4 regions of the Bacillus sp. KICET-3 genome follow, and region 3 is predicted to be linked to each of the others. Evidence: predicted binding sites of a transcription regulator. Region 3 holds the regulator's gene; each other region holds the start of a gene.

Region 1 (4,904 bases), 1.6 Mb from region 3:
AAAAAGAAAAAGACCGCTTTTTATCAAAAGTGGGCGCTGATCTACAGCGTTCCTGCCGTCCTGTTCCTGCTCGCCGCGGTCTGGACGCTACCTGCGCTCGTTTGGCTCGGGTTGTCCCTCGTTCCGCTTTTTCTCGTCAATCTGTATTATGCGAAAGAGAACAACGACAGAGCGCTCATCAATGATATTGCGGCGATCATCGTTTTTGCCGCAGGCGGGCTTGCGGCCTATTGGGCCGGCGATGGGCGGCTGGACGGCTGGGGATGGTTCATTTTTATCCAATCGATTTTGTTTTTTGTCGGCAGTGCATTTTATGTAAAGTCTATGATCCGCGAAAAGAAAAACAAACGGTTTCAATATTACTCATGGAGCTATCATCTCATCCTGCCGTTTTTATCTTTGGCATTTGGGGCCGGATGGGCGATCATCGGTTTTATTCCGAGCAGCTTGAGGGCATGGCTGTTATACGGGAGAAAATTGCCGGTCAAAAAAATAGGAATCTTTGAATTGCTTAATGCATGTTGTTTCATGCTTGCGATGGGCGTCTTTTTGCTGAATATATAAATAAAAACAAGGACATCTCATTGTCCTTGTTTCGGCATCGTGGAAAACGCTTGCATTTTCAGCGGCAAACCGTCTGTTTGAGACGGCGTCACAGACTGAACGCCGCCGCCGTGATCCTGTCAGCATATTCGCGCTTCCAGGCCAAGACGGCGTTTCTGCGTAAAAGGGGAGCCGTTTTGCCCGCAGCCCCGTTTGTTCCTGTATTAATCGATGTTGCATATTTCAAGCGGGCAATTTTCGCAGTCGATTTCACGTTTTAAATAGCTTAGGTTGTGAACGACGATTTTTCCCGATTCCTCAATCGAAATCACGCCGAGTTTCCGAAGGTCGCTCAGCATGCGGTTTACGCTTTCTCTGGCAGCCGCACAGAATTTCGCCAGATCCTGGTTCGTCAGCACGATGTTAATGAGAATGCCGTCGCTTCGTGTAATGCCGTAGCTGTTGGCGAGCCTGATCAGCGTAGAGTAGAGTGCTCCCTTTTTGCCATTCAGAAGGAGATCGCGAATTTTCGATTGGATTTTTCGCAAATGAGTGCTCATCCATTTCATAAATTCAAACGTTAAAGCGCCGTTTTGAATCAGTTCTTTTTCAAGTTTTTCTTTATTGATAACCAATACTTCGCCATCCGAGAGGATTTTCGCGCTCAGCATATATTTCGCTTCATCGGTAAAAAGCGTCAGTTCTCCGACAATATCATTTTTTTTGCACATTCTAAGCGTCAGTTCTTTTCCGTCAGACGTCAATTTGCCAATTTGGACGAGCCCTGACTGAATGAGATATAGTTCTTCTGCATCCATACCTTCTTGAAAAAGATAAGTATTTTGTCGGATTTTTCTTTTGGTGCTGATCGATTCCAATAAGTAATGCAGATCAGCAGAGATCAGATCTGTATCAGATTTTCGAACAGACACATTCATGGGAGCGTCACCCCTTTTAGAGAAAGTCATATTAAGCAGTTCTATTGTATCGTTAAATAAACCTGAATCATCTTATAAAAATAACAATCTTGTGAACTTATGAAGAATGTCCCAGAAAAAGACCTGAGCACATTAGCCTCAGGTCTTTGAAATGATGCGGGATGCGAAAGGTTTATAAATCCCGCGTTTTTGTTCCCGTTGATGTTTTGCCGACTTCCTGAAAATACATCCATGCGACGATGACAAAGCTGGCAAGGGCCGCTTCCGAAAGAGCCATAAATCCGATTGCATAATGGCCGGTCGCCTGAAAGACGCTTGATAAGATGAGAGGCGGGAAGAATCCACCTAAGCCGCCCATTGCTGAGACGATGCCATTGACAATCCCGGCCTGTTTTGAAAAATAAAACGGCACTAATTTGAAGATGACGCCATTTCCGATTCCCGCGCATACGGCAACCGTCAGAACGCCGAATCCATACAATCCGAGGCTCGGTGAAAAGGCCAATAAAATTCCTGACAACGTGCAGCCTGCAAAAACATACATTAAAAGCTTCAGCGCATTGAACTTATCCGCCAGCCAGCCGCCGACAGGTCTGAGAAACGTCGCAACTGCGATAAATCCTGCGGTCCTGAGCCCTGAATCAACGGGATCCAGTCCGAAGTTGTTGACAAGAAAGTTCGGCAGATAGATCGTAAACGCAACGAAAGAGCCAAATGTGATAAAGTAGAATAAACTTAAAAACCACAATGTCTGATTGCGATAGACTGCTTTGATTTGTTCTGAGACGGATACTGTGACTTTCGGCTCTTTCCGATCGCCAAACAAAAAGTTCAGCAAGGCGAATACGGCCACTAAGACGATAAACATCCGCACCGTATTTTCCCAGCCGGCTGCTTTGGCTACAACAGGAGCGGCAAAAGTGGTAATCGCCGTACCGACGTTTCCGGCTCCATAGACTCCATTTACAAAACCGTGCTTTTCTTTAGGATAATACTTCGGCAATGATGTGACCCCAATGGAGAACACCGCTCCTCCGATTCCGAGAAAAAACCCGCCGATGATTAAATCGGATAATGAATCAGCCGCGCTGATCCAAAATATCGGGAACAGAAGCAGCAAAAAACTAATCATAAAAGTGATTCTCGCCCCAAATTTGTTTGTGTAATATCCAAGCGGAATCCGGAGCAGAGATCCAAGTATGACCGGGATGGCAGTAACCAGAGATGTTTCGCCGTCGGTCAGGGGAATATCCTGTTTAATATGAGGCATTAATGATGAGATTAAAACCCAAACCATAAATCCTGCCACCAAACTGAGTGATTGCAGCGGCAATTGTAATTTTTGACGATTTACCATTACGGCTTTACTCCTTTCGAAGGAAAATGAATCAGCAAATTCATCTTACAAAAAGTCATTCAAAGACATTGTGAAATACGTCACACGGAATACCGCTTCATGTTTATTTGTGAATAAATTGTTAAATCATCATATAAATACCGATCATTTTTGTTGTTTTTCGTTTATGATGAAAATAAAAAGGAGTTTCTGATACATGTTTTTGCAGCTGACGGCAGAAGAAAAACAAGCCATTATGAATGAGATCAAGCGCTTTTATCTTGAGGAAAGAGGGGAAGAGATCGGGGATATTGCGGCGATCCAGACGTTTGAATTTGTGAAAGAAAAGCTTGGTCCCTACTTTTACAATCAGGCTTTAAAAGACAGCCGCCGGGTGGTGGAAGAGAAAGCCTCGGCGATTGAGGAGGAGCTTTTTGCGCTTGAAAAGCGTCTCTAACATAAGGGGGTTGAACACAATCACCTTTATGCAAAATGCTTGAAGGACCTGAGGTGTTATGATGGAATTTTTGAAACAATTTCTGATTTTCAGCGGTTTAAATGAAGAAGAATTCAAACAGATTGAGCGGATTGCAATGAAACGCACCTATCAGCCGAGAATGTTCGTGTTTATGGAAGGGGAAGAACGGGAAGCCGTATTCTTCATCAAATCAGGTCTTGTGAAAACATACAAGATCGATGAAGCCGGCAATGAACAAGTGATCTCCCTTCTCCAAAGCGGCGACATGTTCCCTCACGTCGGTTTTTTTGACAGGTCTCCATATCCGGCGACGGCTGAAGCCGTTCAGGAAACGGAATTAATCGTCATCCGCATTGCCGATTTTGACGATCTTCTCATGAAATATCCGCAAATGACGATCAAGGTCATGGAAATCATGGGCAAAAAAATCATTGATTTGCAGGAACGGATCCAAGGGTTTATTTCAAAAGACGTGCAGCACCGCCTGACGCATGCTTTAATGAAACTGGCGGCTGAACACGGCGTGCGAAAGGGGAAAGGGGTGTATATCAATTTGCCGATTACCAACCAGGACTTTGCGAATATGGTGGGTACGTCGCGGGAAACGATTAATCGCACGTTAAATGAAATGAAAAAGAAAAACCTGCTTTCCGCCGACAGAAGCGGGATATTGATTTACGATGCTGAGTGGCTGAACGGCAGCAGCTAATCTGATCAGGCTTTCCATGATCCGATGGAAGCCTGATTTTTTTACCCTGAATTCACGAATTTGCCATAAATTCAGTGATCTGGTTCACATCCGGACCGCTGCATTTCCAGTATCTTAGGACATGCAAATAGGAAAGGAGTGAACCTTGATGGAAGTGCAAAGAGAGTCCGCACCGGTGAAGAAAACGGCAAAGAACGGCTTTTTGAAATCGATTCTTGTCTTTACGTTAATCGTCAGCTTTTCGGTGCTTTTATTGGGAGGCTATTGGATTTTCAAGGGACTTGCCCCAAGACCGCTTGAAGTGACCAATCCAAAAGGCGAAGTGCTGATGACAGAAGCGTCAATCAGCGGAGGACAGGCGGTATTTCAAAAATATGCGCTGATGGATTACGGAACAATATTGGGGCACGGTTCATATATGGGGCCGGACTATACAGCAGAAGCCTTGAAAATCTATACAGAAGGAATGCAAAATTTCAAGGCGGTCAACGATTACGGCAAAAGCTTCAACAAGCTTTCTGACGAAGAAAAGTCGGTAGTTCGGGACAGGGTCATTCGGGAAATGCGCAAAAACCGCTATGACTCAGATTCGAAAACATTGGAGCTTACACAAGCGCAAGTATATGGCTTGAATAAAGTGCGCTCACACTACCGCGACGTGTTCACAAATGGAGACGGCTGGGGGATTGAACCCGGATTGATTCAGGAACGTCACATGCCTGATCATGACAGGGCATGGGTCGCGAATGAGGACCAGATCACACAGGTCTCTGATTTTATGTTTTGGACGGCGTGGCTGGCCAGCACATTAAGACCAAATGATGATATTACCTATACGAACAACTGGCCTTATGATGAAGAGGCCGGCAATACGATGTCATTTTCCGCGGTTTGGTGGAG
Region 2 (4,904 bases), 1.6 Mb from region 3:
TTTATTTCTGTCAAAACTGCCGCTGATACCACTGTACTAGAAATTCCTTTTACGATATTTAAAAAAATGATGACTTATAACCAACAACTGCAAATGAACTTTCTCAAACTGCTCCAGCAAAATCTATTCTTTTCCTATCAATTATTTTTGCGTTATCTCCATTCCTCCCAGGAGAACGCCGAATGAGAAGGGCTCCTCCCTTCTCTCCTCTTTTCAAACTGTGATCTACTTAACATTCTCATTTTCTTATTTCCGCTACGATGAATGCGAAGAGTAACGAAAGGACAGATGAAGCATGATACAGTGTGATTTTCAGGAGGCTCCGTTTATTGTCATTTGGGAGCTGACCAGAGCCTGTGAGCTTAAATGTCTCCACTGCCGGGCGTCTGCGCAAAACCGCCGTGACCCGCGGGAGCTCTCTCTTAAAGAAGGAAAAGCATTAATCGATGAAATCTATAACATGAACAACCCCATTTTGGTGCTGACCGGCGGTGATCCGCTAATGAGGGAGGATGTCTTTGAGATCATTCAATATGCCGTCCGAAAAGGCGTCCGCATTTCCATGACACCGAGTGCAACGCCGAATGTGACGAAGGAAGCCATCCAAACTGCAAAAGATATCGGCTTATCCCGCTGGGCGTTCAGCCTGGATGGCCCGAACCGCGAAATTCATGATCACTTCAGGGGAACAGACGGCTCCTTCGACCTGACGATGAATGCAATCCGGCATATCCATGAATTTCAATTGCCTTTGCAGATCAATACGGTGATCTCAACTTACAACATCGATTACCTTGATGAGATGGCACAGCTGGTTGAGCAATTAGATTGTGTTTTGTGGAGCGTGTTTTTTCTCGTCCCGACCGGACGGGCCAAACGGGAGGACATGATTTCAGCCCTTCAGCATGAAAAAGCGTTTCAATGGCTCAGCCGTTTGGCCAAACGGGCGCCTTTTGACATTAAAACGACGGCGGCCCAGCATTACCGCCGGGTCGTCATCCAGCAAAAAATGCGGGAAGCAAAAGATCCCCACCTTCAGATCCGCTATGAGGATGCATTGCAAAAAGGCAAAATCGATGCGATCGGAGGGCTTGGCCGGGCCCCTAAAGGCGTTAATGACGGTAACGGCTTTTTGTTCATTTCCCATATCGGTGATGTGTATCCCAGCGGACTATTGCCTGTTAAAGCAGGAAACATTCGCCAACAGCCGCTGTCAGACATTTACCGCGAGTCGCCGATTTTCAAAGAGCTGCGAAATCCTGACGGTTATAAAGGCAAATGCGGGGTCTGCGAATTCCGTCATGTTTGCGGAGGCTCGCGTTCACGCGCATACGCTTTGACAGGCGATTATTTAGAAAGCGATCCCAGCTGCATCTACATTCCGAAGGCATTGCGCAAAAAAATGTGATCTGGATCACAAAAGTATCTTCCTGCTTGTATTATGATCGATTCTGAGAATGATCATCAATTTCAAAAGGATGTGATCCTTTCTGAACAAGACATTGGATTTAAACGCTTCTGTCTATGAACTGTGCACATTGCATCCTGAGCTGAAAGTCTTAATGAAAGATATCGGTTTTGACCACATTGCAAAACCCGGAATGCTTGAGACTGCCGGCCGCATCATGACGATCCCAAAGGGCGCGCGGCTGAAGAACATTGATTTGACGCACATCCTGACGATTTTAAGGGAACAAGGCTTTGAACCTGTTTGGAGAGGAGACGAACCATGAGCGAATTCATTAACAACAGGGAAACTCATCAGAAATTATCACATGAAAGAAAGCAGCAGCTGAAAGACATCATCATCGATCTTCATAAAGGAGCGCCTCTTGAAGATGTCAAACAACGGTTTCAGGCCGCGTTCGGGTCGGTTAATGCAGAGGAAATCGCCCAATTGGAACAGGCCTTAATACAGGAAGAGGGAATCGAGCCTGAAGAGATCCAAAAGCTCTGCTCCGTTCATGCAGCGGTTTTTAAAGGATCGATTGAAGACATCCACCGCACGGAGGCCGAAAAACAGCCCGGCCACCCGGTTCATACATTTATAAAGGAAAACAAAGAAATAGACTTCCTTTTGAACTTTAAAATCCAGCTTCATTTGGACCGGTTTGAAAAGGAAGACACGGAAGAACATATTTTCAAGCTGATCAGCGATTTAAACCTGCTGGCGGATGTAGACAAGCATTACAGCAGAAAAGAAAACCTGCTCTTCCCCTATCTGGAAAAGTACGGGATCACCGGCCCCAGCCAGGTCATGTGGGCGATTGACGATTTTATCCGCAAAAGCATTAAAGAAACGAAAGCGTTATTGGAAAACTACACACCTGATCAAAAAGCCGAAGTCATTCGCGAGCTGGGCTTTATTATAAAAGAAGGCACAGAAATGATTGATAAAGAAGAAAAGATTCTACTGCCGATGGCCCTGCGGACATTAACGGAAGACGAATGGCTGAAAATTGCGGCGGAAAGCGATGAAATCGGCTATTGCCTGACAGAGCCTGAAGCCGTCTGGGAGCCTAAGCGCCACCCGCTTCAGACAATGGAAAAAGCAGTTGACGGATATGTCAGACTCCCTACCGGAACATTATCCCTTGAGCAGCTTGAACTCATGCTGAACCACCTTCCCGTTGACCTGACGTTTATTGATGAGAATGATGTTGTCCGCTACTTTTCTCACGGCAAGGAACGGATTTTCGCCAGAACAAAGGCAGTGATCGGCCGAACCGTACAAAATTGCCATCCGCCGGCAAGCGTTCATATCGTCAATAAGCTCCTCGATGATTTTAAGTCAGGCAAAAAAGATGTTGAAGATTTTTGGATTCCATTCAAAGACAAATATGTGTTCATCCGCTACTTTGCCGTCCGCGATGAACACGGCAAATACATCGGCACATTGGAATTCACCCAAAACATCGCCCCGATTCAGGACATAACCGGAGAAAAACGAATTTTAAACTCCGCTGAATAAAAGCAAAACGGCCCGCTTTCATTTGTATGGAAAGCGGGCCGTTTTTTGTGACGCCTGCAGTCCGAATGCCTCCCCTCCCCTTTTTCCTTCAAATTCGTCTAAAAAATGTGACGAATTTGTGAAATCCGCAAGCATTGTGACAAAGTTAACAAGGTCCCGCTTCTCCTCCGTATATAGTGAAGATAGCATCACTGACTCAGGAGGAGTGAACCAGCAATGAAAAAAAAGAAAAACAGCCCTATTTCCAGGAGATTAAATTATTTCTCTCCTATAGAACACCATTCTGATAAACACAGCCAGACTTCTTATGAAGACCGAGATTGGGAAGATGTATACAGAAGAAGATGGCAGCATGATAAAGTGGTTCGTTCGACCCATGGCGTCAATTGCACCGGCTCTTGCAGCTGGAATATTTATGTAAAAAACGGGATCGTCACCTGGGAAGGCCAGCGTCTCGACTATCCTTCCACAGGCCCTGATATGCCTGACTTTGAACCGCGCGGCTGTCCGCGGGGAGCAAGCTTCTCCTGGTATATTTACAGCCCGCTTCGCGTGAAATACCCATACGTCCGGGGTGTGCTGATCAACATGTGGCGGGAAGCCTTAAGCGCCCACAGCAACCCTTTAGATGCATGGAAATCGATCGTTGAAAACCCTGAAAAAGCAAAGGCTTATAAACAAGCGCGCGGAAAAGGCGGTTTTGTCCGGGCGGAATGGAGCGAAATATTAAAGCTGATTTCCGCTTCCCTCCTTTATACCGTGATGAAATACGGTCCTGACCGCAATGTCGGCTTCTCGCCGATTCCGGCTATGTCCATGCTCAGCCATGCGGCCGGCTCCCGGTTTATGTCGCTGATCGGCGGTCCGATGCTCAGTTTTTATGACTGGTATGCCGACCTCCCTCCTGCCTCTCCGCAAATCTGGGGAGACCAGACAGATGTACCGGAAAGCAGTGACTGGTACAATTCCGGCTATATCATGACATGGGGGTCGAATGTCCCGCTGACAAGAACACCTGATGCACACTTTTTGGCTGAAGCCCGTTACAGAGGGACGAAAGTCATATCCATCAGCCCGGACTTTGCCGAATCCACAAAATTTGCTGATGACTGGATGAGCATCAGACAAGGAACAGACGGAGCGCTTGCGATGGCAATGGGCCACGTCATACTCCAAGAGTTTTATGTCAATCAAAAGACGGAGCGCTTTATTGACTATGCAAAACAATATACTGATTTCCCGTTTTTGGTGACCTTGAATAAAGAAGGCGGACAATTCACGGCCGGCCGTTTTCTCCATGCGAAAGACATCGGCCGCCGGACAGAGCATGATGAATGGAAACCGGCCGTCTGGGATGAAGAAACAGGCGATTTCGCCATCCCGCAAGGAACTATGGGCTCGCGCTGGGACGGCAAAGGGAAATGGAATTTGCGCATGATTGATGAAGAGACCGGACAGCAAATTTCACCGCGGCTTTCCATGCTCGGAAAAGAAGATATGATCGGCACGGTCAAAATTCCTTATTTCTCTCATGACGGCAACAAAGTGCTGGAAAGGCCCCTTCCGATCAAAAAATTGAATCTGAACGGCGAGGAAGTCTTTGTGGCTACCGTATTTGATCTGACTCTTGCAAACTACGGCGTCAACCGCGGAATTGGCGGACAGACAGCTGAGTCATTTGATGATCCAGAACCGTTTACACCTGCTTGGCAAGAGCAGATCACCGGCGTTGATCGCGGCCAGGTCGTCAAAATTGCGAGGGAATTCGCGCAAAACGCGATAGACACAGATGGCCGCTCAATGATTATCGTCGGTGCCGGGATTAACCACTGGTTCAATTCAGACACCATTTACCGGGCGGTATTGAATCTCGTTCTTCTCGTCGGTGCACAAGGAGTCAACGGAGGCGGCTGGGCCCACTATGTCGGCCAGG
Region 3 (4,904 bases):
CATCTCTGGATACTCATCCCACAGCTCGTCAATGACGCGTTTTGACGAAGTCAATTCAGCCTGTTCCTGATCGTAATAGCCGATCAAGACATGTGAGCCCGTTGTGATCGTTCCGGCGGCAGGCTTCAGCTTCTGTATCAGCGTTTTTAACAGCGTCGATTTTCCGATACCGTTAGGGCCGACAAGCGCCACGCTTTCCCCGCGTGTAATATGAAAATTGAGCGAACGGAGGAGCGGAGGCTGATCTTGATAGCTGACCGTCAGATCTTCGACGCGTAAAACGTCATTTCCGCTTTGCCGCGAAATCTCAAAGCGGAAGTTGGCTGATTTTTCATCGCCGAGCGGTTTTGTCATGACTTCCATCCGCTCGAGCTGTTTTCTTCTGCTTTGGGCGCGCTTTGTCGTTGAGGCCCTTGCCAGGTTGCGGTCAACGAAGTCCTGGAGCTTGGCGATTTCATCCTGCTGCTTTTCATACAGCTTGGTCTCTCTTTCAAGGTGTTCCGCTTTTAATGTAAGATATGAGCTGTAGTTTCCGATGTATTTTTTGCTCTGGGTGCGGGAAATCTCATATACTTGGGTGACGACCTTATCAAGAAAGTACCTGTCATGGGAGACGATCAGAATGGCGCCGCTGTAGTTTTGCAAATATTGTTCCAGCCATGTGAGCGTGTCGATGTCCAGGTGGTTTGTCGGTTCATCAAGAATCAGCAGATCAGGCTTTGTCAAAAGCATTTTTCCGAGTGCGAGCCTCGTTTTTTGTCCGCCGCTTAAATCCTGCACGCGCGCGGAATCGCCGTGTCCGGCGAATCCCATTCCGTGGATCACAGATCTGACGTCAGCTTCATATTGATAGCCGCCTTTGTCTTTAAACGTCTGCTGGAGTCTATCGTACGTTTTCATTAAAGATTCCAGCTTGTCCGGATCAGCATGCGCCATTTCCTCTTCAATCGAGCGCATCACGGTTTCCATCGTTTTCAAATGATCAAAGACCGAAAGCAATTCCTCTTTAATCGTCAGCTCGGAATCAAGTCCTGAATGCTGATCAAGATAGCCGATGGTTAAATCCTTCGGCTTAATGATGTCCCCTTTTTCATAAGACAGGCGGCCGGCGATAATTTTTAAAAAAGTCGATTTTCCGGCTCCGTTGCGGCCGACGATCGCAATCCGGTCCCGTGATCTGACTTCAAGCTTTATATTCGTTAAAATGGAATCGGCCCCAAACGATTTTGAGAGCTGATTGACTTGTAAAATCATCATGATCTATTTCACCTCTTGTTTGCTATTTTAAGTGTAGCCTATCAGATAGCAGTCAGCAAACAATTAAGTGAAGTCTGGAAGATTTTAACCAAAAGAAAAAGACAGATTGAAAAAAATAGTGTATGATCTTTATAAGGAGAGTTTTTATCATGAACCAATTTACACACTTTAATGAACAAGGCAGAGCCAAAATGGTTGATATAAGCGAAAAGGAAGCTTCAGTCCGAACTGCTGTGGCTCTCTCAAGCGTGTCCATGACAAGAGACGTGCATGCAAAAATCAAGAACCAGGAAATGGGGAAAGGCGATGTGCTGGCGGTGGCCCAGGTAGCCGGAATCATGGCGGCGAAGCAAACGTCCGCCATCATCCCGATGTGCCATCCGATTGCCCTTAAGGGAGTCGATATCGCCTTTCGATGGGAAGAAAAAGAACAGAACAGCATCCTGCATATTCAGGCAAAAGTCAAGACAAAAGGGAGTACAGGTGTGGAAATGGAAGCGTTAACGTCAGCTTCCGTATGCGCCCTGACTGTTTATGACATGTGCAAGGCGGCGGATAAGGGAATGGTGATAGGCCCGACCTATCTTGCAGAAAAGACGGGCGGGAAAAACGGCGACTATAAAAGGGAAAAAGCTGAAGTAAACATGGAGGATCGGTTATGAACTTGGATCATTCAAAAATTCCGCAAGCGACAGCGAAACGGCTGCCGTTATATTATCGTTTTTTAAAAAACCTTCATGCATCAGGAAAGCAGCGTGTTTCGTCTGCTGAGCTGAGCGATGCCGTAAAAGTTGATTCTGCTACAATTCGCAGGGACTTTTCATATTTTGGAGCTCTCGGCAAAAAAGGCTATGGCTATAATGTGAATTATTTGCTGTCCTTTTTCAGAAAGACGCTCGATCAGGATGAAATGACAAACGTAACGCTCATCGGTGTAGGAAATTTAGGAACAGCCTTTCTCCATTACAATTTCATTAAAAACAACAACACGAAAATTGCGATTGCTTTTGATGTCAATGAAAGCAAAATCGGAACAGAAGTCGGAGGCGTTCCCGTATACGACCTGAATAAACTTGAAGAGCATTTGACAGATGACATCCCCGTCGCCATTTTGACGGTCCCGGCCCATGCCGCCCAATCGATTACGGACAGGCTTGTTGCGCTCGGTATCAAAGGTATTCTCAATTTTACGCCGGCCCGTTTGAATGTGCCGGAACACATTCGAATTCATCATATAGATTTAGCGGTTGAACTTCAGTCATTGGTGTATTTTCTGAAGCATTATTCAATGACGGAAGAAAAATGACGGAAAGGGGGAGGCTTTTATATGCCGACAATCGGTCCTGGAAGCTTTATTTTAATCGTTATTTTGGCGATTTTGATTTTCGGTCCGAAAAAACTTCCTGAACTGGGAAGAGCAGCAGGCAATACATTACGGGAGTTTAAAAACGCGACAAAAGGTCTGGCGGATGACGATAACGACAAAAAGAAAGAAGATCAGTAGGATGGGATGACATTGATGAAGGGAAAAGAAATGTCGCTGTTGGAACATATTAAAGAATTGCGAAGACGGCTCATGTTCACTGCCTTCTTTTTTGCCGTTTTTGTCATGGCGGGCTTCTTTCTTGCAAAGCCGATCATTATTTATCTGCAGCAGACGGAGGAAGCCAAACTGCTTACGCTCAATGCGTTTAAACTGACGGACCCTTTGCTGGTATACATGCAGTTCGCTTTCATCATCGGCGCTGTCATGACCTCGCCGCTCATTTTGTATCAGCTGTGGGCGTTTATCAGCCCGGGGCTGTATGAAAAAGAACGCAAAGTGACGCTAAGCTATATTCCTGTATCGATTATTCTCTTTTTAGGCGGCATTGCCTTTTCTTACTTTATTTTGTTTCCGTTTGTCGTTGATTTTATGATGAACTTATCCGATGATCTCAATGTGAATCAAGTCATCGGAGTGTACGAATATTTTCAATTTCTTCTGCAGCTGACGCTTCCTTTCGGTTTATTGTTTCAGATGCCTGTGGTGGTTATGTTTGTGACAAGGCTCGGCTTGGTGACGCCAATGTTTTTGTCAAAGATCAGAAAGTATGCCTACTTTGTTCTGTTCGTCATTGCGGCGGTTATCACTCCGCCGGAGCTGTTGTCTCATTTAATGGTTTCAGTGCCTTTATTAATTCTTTATGAGATCAGCATCGTGATTTCGCGAATCGCCTACCGGCAGGCGCAAAAAAATGCAATTCGGGAGGAAAACCAGGCATTTCTGCAGAAATAAAGAGCCATCTCTCTTTACGAGAATGGCTCTTATCTTTAAAACGAGTTGTTTTATTTTTTTCTTTTCAACCTGCTTGAAAGGGCGAACATTTTAAAGGAAATGCTGATGTTGTAAGCAGCGAAAAGCATGAGAAGAATCGTGTAGAACGACCACATATTCCCCGGAGTGGTAGCTGCCAGATACGTAAACAGCACACCGGTCAAAAAATAAATCAATCCCCAAAATTTCGGGCTTCTTATCATAAAAATCCTCCAATAATCATTTGCATTTTTTCGGCTCGTTCCAAATATTCTTCAATAGGCCCCTGGAAAGTCTGGATAATGACGACAAGCGTATTCATGGCGACATGGGCGAAGATCGGTACGATGATCCGGTTTGTCCTGACGTATAAAAACGCGAATGTGAAGCCCATTGCCGTATAGATTAAAAGGTGTGAGAAATCCAGGTGGACAACCGAGAATAAAATGGAACTGATTAAAGCGGCGATAAAGAAATTTGTTTTTTCATAAAATGCCCCAAAAATGATCTTTCTGAAAATGATTTCCTCCAGAATAGGACCGAATACAGATGAAACAAACATCATGAGCGGCAATGCATGAATGATATCCATGATTCTTTGTGTATTTTCCGATTCGGGATTTACACCGAACAGTTTCATTTCGATCGCGGCGGCAATCGATTGGGCAAAAAGCGCGAGAAAAACGCCGAGGACCGCCCAGGCGATAGAGACACCGATCGATGCTTTCGGGGCGTTTCGAAGCGTTGTTTTTGGAGCGGTCCTTAAAATCAACAGCACGATCACAAGACATAGTGTAAAGGCGATGACAGACCATACTCCGACGAGTGTGAGCTGAGTTTCGGCGGGTGGCTGCCCCTTTCCGACGCCAAGAAAATAAAGCAGCGGCAGACCGACAACGGACGACAATTGCATGAGCACGTATGTCAAAATAATAAACCAGTATTGTTTTCTCAAGCCGTATGTACTCCTTTTCTAAAGATCTAAAGCAGACTATGTTTATTGTAACACACTCCATTCAAATTATTGGGCGGGAAGGATAACGGGAAATATGTAAGCGCAAAAAATTTTTAACCTTATCACTTGAAATTGCCCTGGAGATTCTTTATTATAAGAATTGTGTTAGCACTCACTGAGTGCGAGTGCTAAAATTACATATGAAAATATTGAGGAGGTTGTTTCATTGTTAAAGCCATTAGGTGATCGCGTTGTCATTGAGCTCGTTGAGTCTGAAGAAAAAACTGCTAGCGGAATCGTACTTCCTGACTCCGCAAAAGAAAAACCCCAAGAGGGTAAAGTGGTTGCTGCCGGTTCAGGCCGTGTGTTAGAGAGCGGAGAGCGCGTTGCATTAGA
Region 4 (4,904 bases), 1.6 Mb from region 3:
GATGGAATACATCGAACTCGGCCGTTTTTGGCAGATCATCCTTGCCCTCGGCATGCTGATTTGGCTGTTTATCGTCTTCAGGGGAATAAAAAGCGGTCTGAAAAAAGAGTCTGATAAAGGCGGTTTGATTCATCTTCTGTTTTATTCATCGATCGCCATTCCGCTGTTTTATGGAGCCGCGTTTTTGTTTAACCCGGGGACAAGCATCACCATGTCTGATTTCTGGCGCTGGTGGATCATCCATTTATGGGTGGAGGGAATTTTTGAAGTCTTCGCCGTCGTCGTCATCGGATTTTTATTGGTGCAGATGAATTTGGTGACGAAAAAGTCGACGGTCAGATCGCTTTATTTCCAATTAACGCTTCTGCTCGGAAGCGGTGTAATCGGAATCGGCCATCATTACTATTACAACGGATCTTCAGAAGTTTGGATCGGGCTTGGCTCGGTTTTCTCATGCTTGGAGGTCATCCCTTTGACACTGCTTGTGCTTGAAGCGTATGAGCAGTACAAGATGATGCGTGACGGCGGAAACGATTTTCCGTATAAAGCAACATTCTGGTTTTTAATTTCTACGGCGATTTGGAATCTCGTCGGCGCCGGAGTATTAGGCTTTTTAATTAATTTGCCTGTCGTCAGCTACTTCGAGCACGGCCAATTTTTGACGCCGGCCCATGGCCATGGTGCGATGATGGGAGTCTACGGAATGTTCGCCATTGCCGTATGGCTGTACTCATTGCGCAATATCGTAAAACCGCAGTTTTGGAATGATAAACTGTTGAAAATCGCCTGCTGGGGGCTGAATATCGGGTTGTTCGGAATGGTCTTTATGAGCCTTCTGCCGATCGGTTTCATCCAATTGAAAAAGGCGTTTGAAGACGGCTATTGGAGCTCAAGAGCGCCCGAGTTTCTACAGCAGGATGTTGTACAAACATTGCTGACGCTCCGCTCGATTCCGGATACGATCTTTTTAATCAGCATCGTGCTGCTTGCATACTTCACCGTCAAATCGCTGTTTCATTTGCGTAAACCGACGCATCAAGACGGAGAGGAATTGCCTGTGAAAGATATAGCATCAGAAGATTGATAAAAAACAGAGGATCTAAGCGGGATCCTCTGTTTTGATTTTTATTCCGCGGCTCCAAAATTCATAAAAAAGACTGTCTAGAAGACAGTCTTAAGACAGAGAATCTCGACAAGATCCTCTGTCTTTATTGTTATTGCTGCGCTTCTTCTTTTAGACGCGGGAACAAAATATTATTTTCTAGGTGAATATGCTGAAAAAGGTCTGATTCTAATTCGTCAAGCTTTAAGTAAGTGAGCGTATATGTTGTGCACGCTCCTTCCGGAAGGGCGTAATCATTTGTTATTTTGCGTAACTCTTTCAATATGTCGCCTGCTGCCTCATGCTCTTTCTCCAGCGTATCGATCGCTTCAACAGCGTCTGTCAAGTGGATGGCTGACTTTGTTTCTTCATAAGCCGTGATTTTAGGAAAGATGTGCTCTTCTTCCTGGATGAGGTGGTGTTCCAATTCTGCTTTCAGCTGATGAAACAGCTGATGCACCTGAGCGAGTTCAGGATGATGACGGCCGTGGACGCGGTATACTTTTGTGACAAATCCAGAGAGCTCAGGCAAGACTTCATATAAATAGGCGTGATGGGTATTGACCACATAGTCGATCAGGCTGGAATAGCGGGCTTCACTCCAGTTTATCTCCTTCTCGTTTAACGTTTTTGTCTGTTCATACAGTGTATTGATTTTCGTTAATATCTCTTCTTCATTTAAATTCTGTTCTTGAATGGCTTCGGCGATTGGTCGGTTTCCTCCGCAGCAGAAATCGATTCGATATTCCTTTAACAGACGGCTGGCTTTTGGAAAACGGGTCACAATATCACCGGTTTTTGTATTTCTGTCAAATGCTGTTTCCATGCAAAAAACCTCCTGAAACTTATATTTTCATGCTATGAAATAACTGTATCCTGTTCAGGGAGAGAAGATCGTGATCTACATCACAAAAAATCGCATCAGCAGCAATAAGTTGAAGGGAAAGGGGAATAGCTAACATATAACTTTCGTTTTGTGGAGGCCCAATATGAAGGAACTATCCTGGCTTACGTATGTGATGCTGATTCTCGCCAGCTACCGGTTAACCCATTTGATTGTCTTTGATAAAATCACGGAGTTCATTCGAAAGCCGTTTATGAAGAAAGAGAAAATCGTTGATAAAACAGGGCATGTTGATGTGAAAAAGGTGCCGAAGTCGAACTTTGGCTATTTGCTGAATTGCTACTGGTGCGCGGGTATTTGGTGCGCCCTTATCATCGGCCTCGGCTATTTGCTCATGCCGAAAGCGAGCACCCCGGTCATTTTTATTTTGTCGATCGCGGGAGCACAGGCGATCCTTGAAACATTTGTGGGAATCGGAACAAAGCTTGTCGGTTTTTTATCTGATTTAAATAAATAACCATTCCTTTTCAGCTGAATCGGATGGTTTTTTATTTTTTTGTGAACAAAGCTGAATTATGACGACTTTTTGAACATTTTCTCTAGCGCTTTACTCCCGAAAAAAAGACATAGAGAATTTATTTCAATTTTTAAAATTTGCAATATAAAGAAAAAGAATGTGCAAAGTCCTGTTCATGTGATCTTACAATTGCCATACATTAGCATTCCGACCTTCCGGCAGATACGAAAAGAGGAAATAGATAGATTTTTAAGTCTCTTAAAAACAAGAAATATGGTTGATAGACAATCATTCAAAAGGTTTTTTACAATCAAAGTCGTGCTAAATGCAAGAAAAGGAGGGAAAAACATCCGGCAGAAAAGCATGCTGTAAAATACTCATTTTGGAGGAAAAAGAATGCGACATTTTAAACGTTCAGTCTCTGTCTTCATGACTTGTTTAGTGATTGCAGCGCTTGTGTTCAGCGGTGCGATGACGCCACAAGCATCTGCAGCCGGTTCAAAAACGCCAGTAGCCGCAAACGGCCAGCTTTCAATCAAAGGCGCACAGCTTGTCAATCAAAACGGAAAAGCCGTGCAGTTGAAAGGAATCAGCTCGCATGGTTTGCAGTGGTACGGCGATTACGTCAATAAAGCAAGCTTAAAATGGCTCAGAGATGACTGGGGCATTACTGTCTTCCGTGCGGCCATGTACACGGGTGAAGGCGGCTATATTGACAACCCGTCTGTTAAAAGCAAAGTCAAAGAAGCTGTTGAAGCGGCAAAAGAACTCGGAATATACGTGATCATTGACTGGCATATTTTAAGCGACGGCAATCCAAATCAAAACAAAGCAAAGGCAAAAGAATTTTTCAAGGAAATGTCCAGTCTTTACGGCAACACGCCGAACGTCATTTATGAAATCGCCAATGAACCGAACGGTGATGTGAATTGGAACCGTGATATCAAGCCGTACGCAGAAGAAGTGCTTTCTGTGATCCGCAAAAACGATCCGGATAACATTGTCATCGTCGGCACGGGAACGTGGAGCCAGGATGTCAACGATGCTGCGGACAACCAGCTGAAAGACGCCAATGTCATGTACGCGCTCCACTTTTATGCGGGTACACATGGACAATTTTTAAGAGATAAAGCGGATTATGCACTAAGCAAAGGCGCTCCGATTTTCGTTACCGAATGGGGGACAAGCGATGCATCCGGAAATGGCGGGGTATTTCTTGACCAGTCCCGGGAGTGGCTGAATTACTTGGACAGCAAAAAAATCAGCTGGGTCAACTGGAACCTTTCTGATAAACAGGAATCATCGGCTGCATTGAATTCAGGAGCGTCTAAAACAGGAGGCTGGTCGCTGTCTGACTTATCGGCCTCAGGAAAATTTGTAAGAGAGAATATCCGCGGCTCCAAAGATTCATCCAAAGGATCTGATGCAAACAAAGGCTCCGATTCAAAAGATTCCGGACAAAAAAAACCGGACAAAGGCAAGTCTGATCAGGACAGCGGTGTAAAAAGCAACAGCATCGCCGTGCAACACAGAGCAGGGGACGGGAATGTGAACGGAAACCAAATCCGCCCGCAGCTCAATATTAAAAACAACAGCAAAAAAACGGTTTCATTAAAAAACTTGACCGTCCGCTACTGGTATAAAGCAAACAACAAAGGACAAAATTTCGATTGTGATTATGCGCAGATCGGATGCAACAATATCACACATAAATTTGTGAAGTTAAATCAATCCGTAAAAGGCGCAGACACTTACCTGGAGCTTGGATTTAAAAACGGGACCCTCTCATCCGGAGCAAGCACAGGGGAAATCCAGATCCGTCTCCACAATGACGACTGGAGCAATTATGCGCAAAGCGACAATTATTCGTTTGTAAATTCCAGCACATTTAAGAATACAAAAAGGATCACATTATATCAAAATGGGAAGCTGATTTGGGGCACAGAGCCTAAATAAGCCCGACGGACACCGATGATGGTGTCCGTTTTCTTATTACAGGCTGGCATATGATATGATGAAGGTAAGAGAGAGGAAGATTTTTGAAAGTGTTCAGCATACAAACGATCAAAACTGGAACATTAGAAATAGAAAGGACGGGTGACCATGGAACATGAATGACACATTACAACAATACATGCTGCTGGTCAAAGAAAACAGCGACTTAATCAATGGACCGGACTATCCCGGTAAGGAAACAGACATTCAAAAACAAAAGGAACAAATCGAATATTACGCAAAACAGCTGCAGCAAGGATTTTCCACAGATGATGACTATGATGAGTTTGCTGATGCGGTGATCAAGTGTGCATACGGAGATATCTCAATGGAAGAATTAGAAACGGTTTATCATGAATTAACCGCACCTTGACAGCCGTTTTAAGGAGAGGAGAACCATGAAGCAATTCATATTGAGCACAGATCGGCTCATGTTGCGAAGCATG

Evidence for each region. Region 3 encodes Rex, which represses fermentation and respiration genes when NADH is low (regulators of the CRP and FNR family bind a similar motif). Its sites were predicted from a motif close to TTGTGAAATATTTCACAA; they were not measured.
Region 1: the regulator Rex is predicted to act here: its motif matches at 2,907-2,924, upstream of R5H20_RS11900 (nitrate/nitrite transporter).
Region 2: the regulator Rex is predicted to act here: its motif matches at 3,106-3,123, upstream of R5H20_RS11865 (nitrate reductase subunit alpha).
Region 4: the regulator Rex is predicted to act here: its motif matches at 1,997-2,014, upstream of ric (iron-sulfur cluster repair di-iron protein).

What each region holds. Positions count from the first base shown of each region.
Region 1 is NZ_CP137345.1:2,334,159-2,339,062, forward strand. Features, by position in the region: gene R5H20_RS11890 (YwiC-like family protein) at 1-564, shown strand, start outside; gene R5H20_RS11895 (fumarate/nitrate reduction transcriptional regulator Fnr) at 768-1,481, opposite strand; gene R5H20_RS11900 (nitrate/nitrite transporter) at 1,654-2,838, opposite strand; gene R5H20_RS11905 (DUF2164 domain-containing protein) at 3,035-3,274, shown strand; gene R5H20_RS11910 (Crp/Fnr family transcriptional regulator) at 3,333-4,004, shown strand; gene R5H20_RS11915 (nitric-oxide reductase large subunit) at 4,153-4,904, shown strand, end outside.
Region 2 is NZ_CP137345.1:2,328,666-2,333,569, reverse strand. Features, by position in the region: gene R5H20_RS11885 (cyclic nucleotide-binding domain-containing protein) at 1-186, shown strand, start outside; gene R5H20_RS11880 (TIGR04053 family radical SAM/SPASM domain-containing protein) at 296-1,408, shown strand; gene R5H20_RS11875 (DUF1858 domain-containing protein) at 1,563-1,733, shown strand; gene R5H20_RS11870 (DUF438 domain-containing protein) at 1,730-2,971, shown strand; gene R5H20_RS11865 (nitrate reductase subunit alpha) at 3,188-4,904, shown strand, end outside.
Region 3 is NZ_CP137345.1:705,606-710,509, forward strand. Features, by position in the region: gene R5H20_RS03515 (ABC-F family ATP-binding cassette domain-containing protein) at 1-1,257, opposite strand, end outside; gene moaC (cyclic pyranopterin monophosphate synthase MoaC) at 1,407-1,919, shown strand; gene R5H20_RS03525 (redox-sensing transcriptional repressor Rex) at 1,916-2,563, shown strand; gene tatA (twin-arginine translocase TatA/TatE family subunit) at 2,585-2,761, shown strand; gene tatC (twin-arginine translocase subunit TatC) at 2,768-3,535, shown strand; gene R5H20_RS03540 (YdiK family protein) at 3,586-3,774, opposite strand; gene R5H20_RS03545 (CPBP family intramembrane glutamic endopeptidase) at 3,774-4,508, opposite strand; gene groES (co-chaperone GroES) at 4,735-4,904, shown strand, end outside.
Region 4 is NZ_CP137345.1:2,339,582-2,344,485, forward strand. Features, by position in the region: gene R5H20_RS11915 (nitric-oxide reductase large subunit) at 1-1,084, shown strand, start outside; gene ric (iron-sulfur cluster repair di-iron protein) at 1,215-1,928, opposite strand; gene R5H20_RS11925 (DUF1360 domain-containing protein) at 2,092-2,463, shown strand; gene R5H20_RS11930 (cellulase family glycosylhydrolase) at 2,860-4,419, shown strand; gene R5H20_RS11935 (YnfE family protein) at 4,574-4,831, shown strand; gene R5H20_RS11940 (GNAT family N-acetyltransferase) at 4,857-4,904, shown strand, end outside.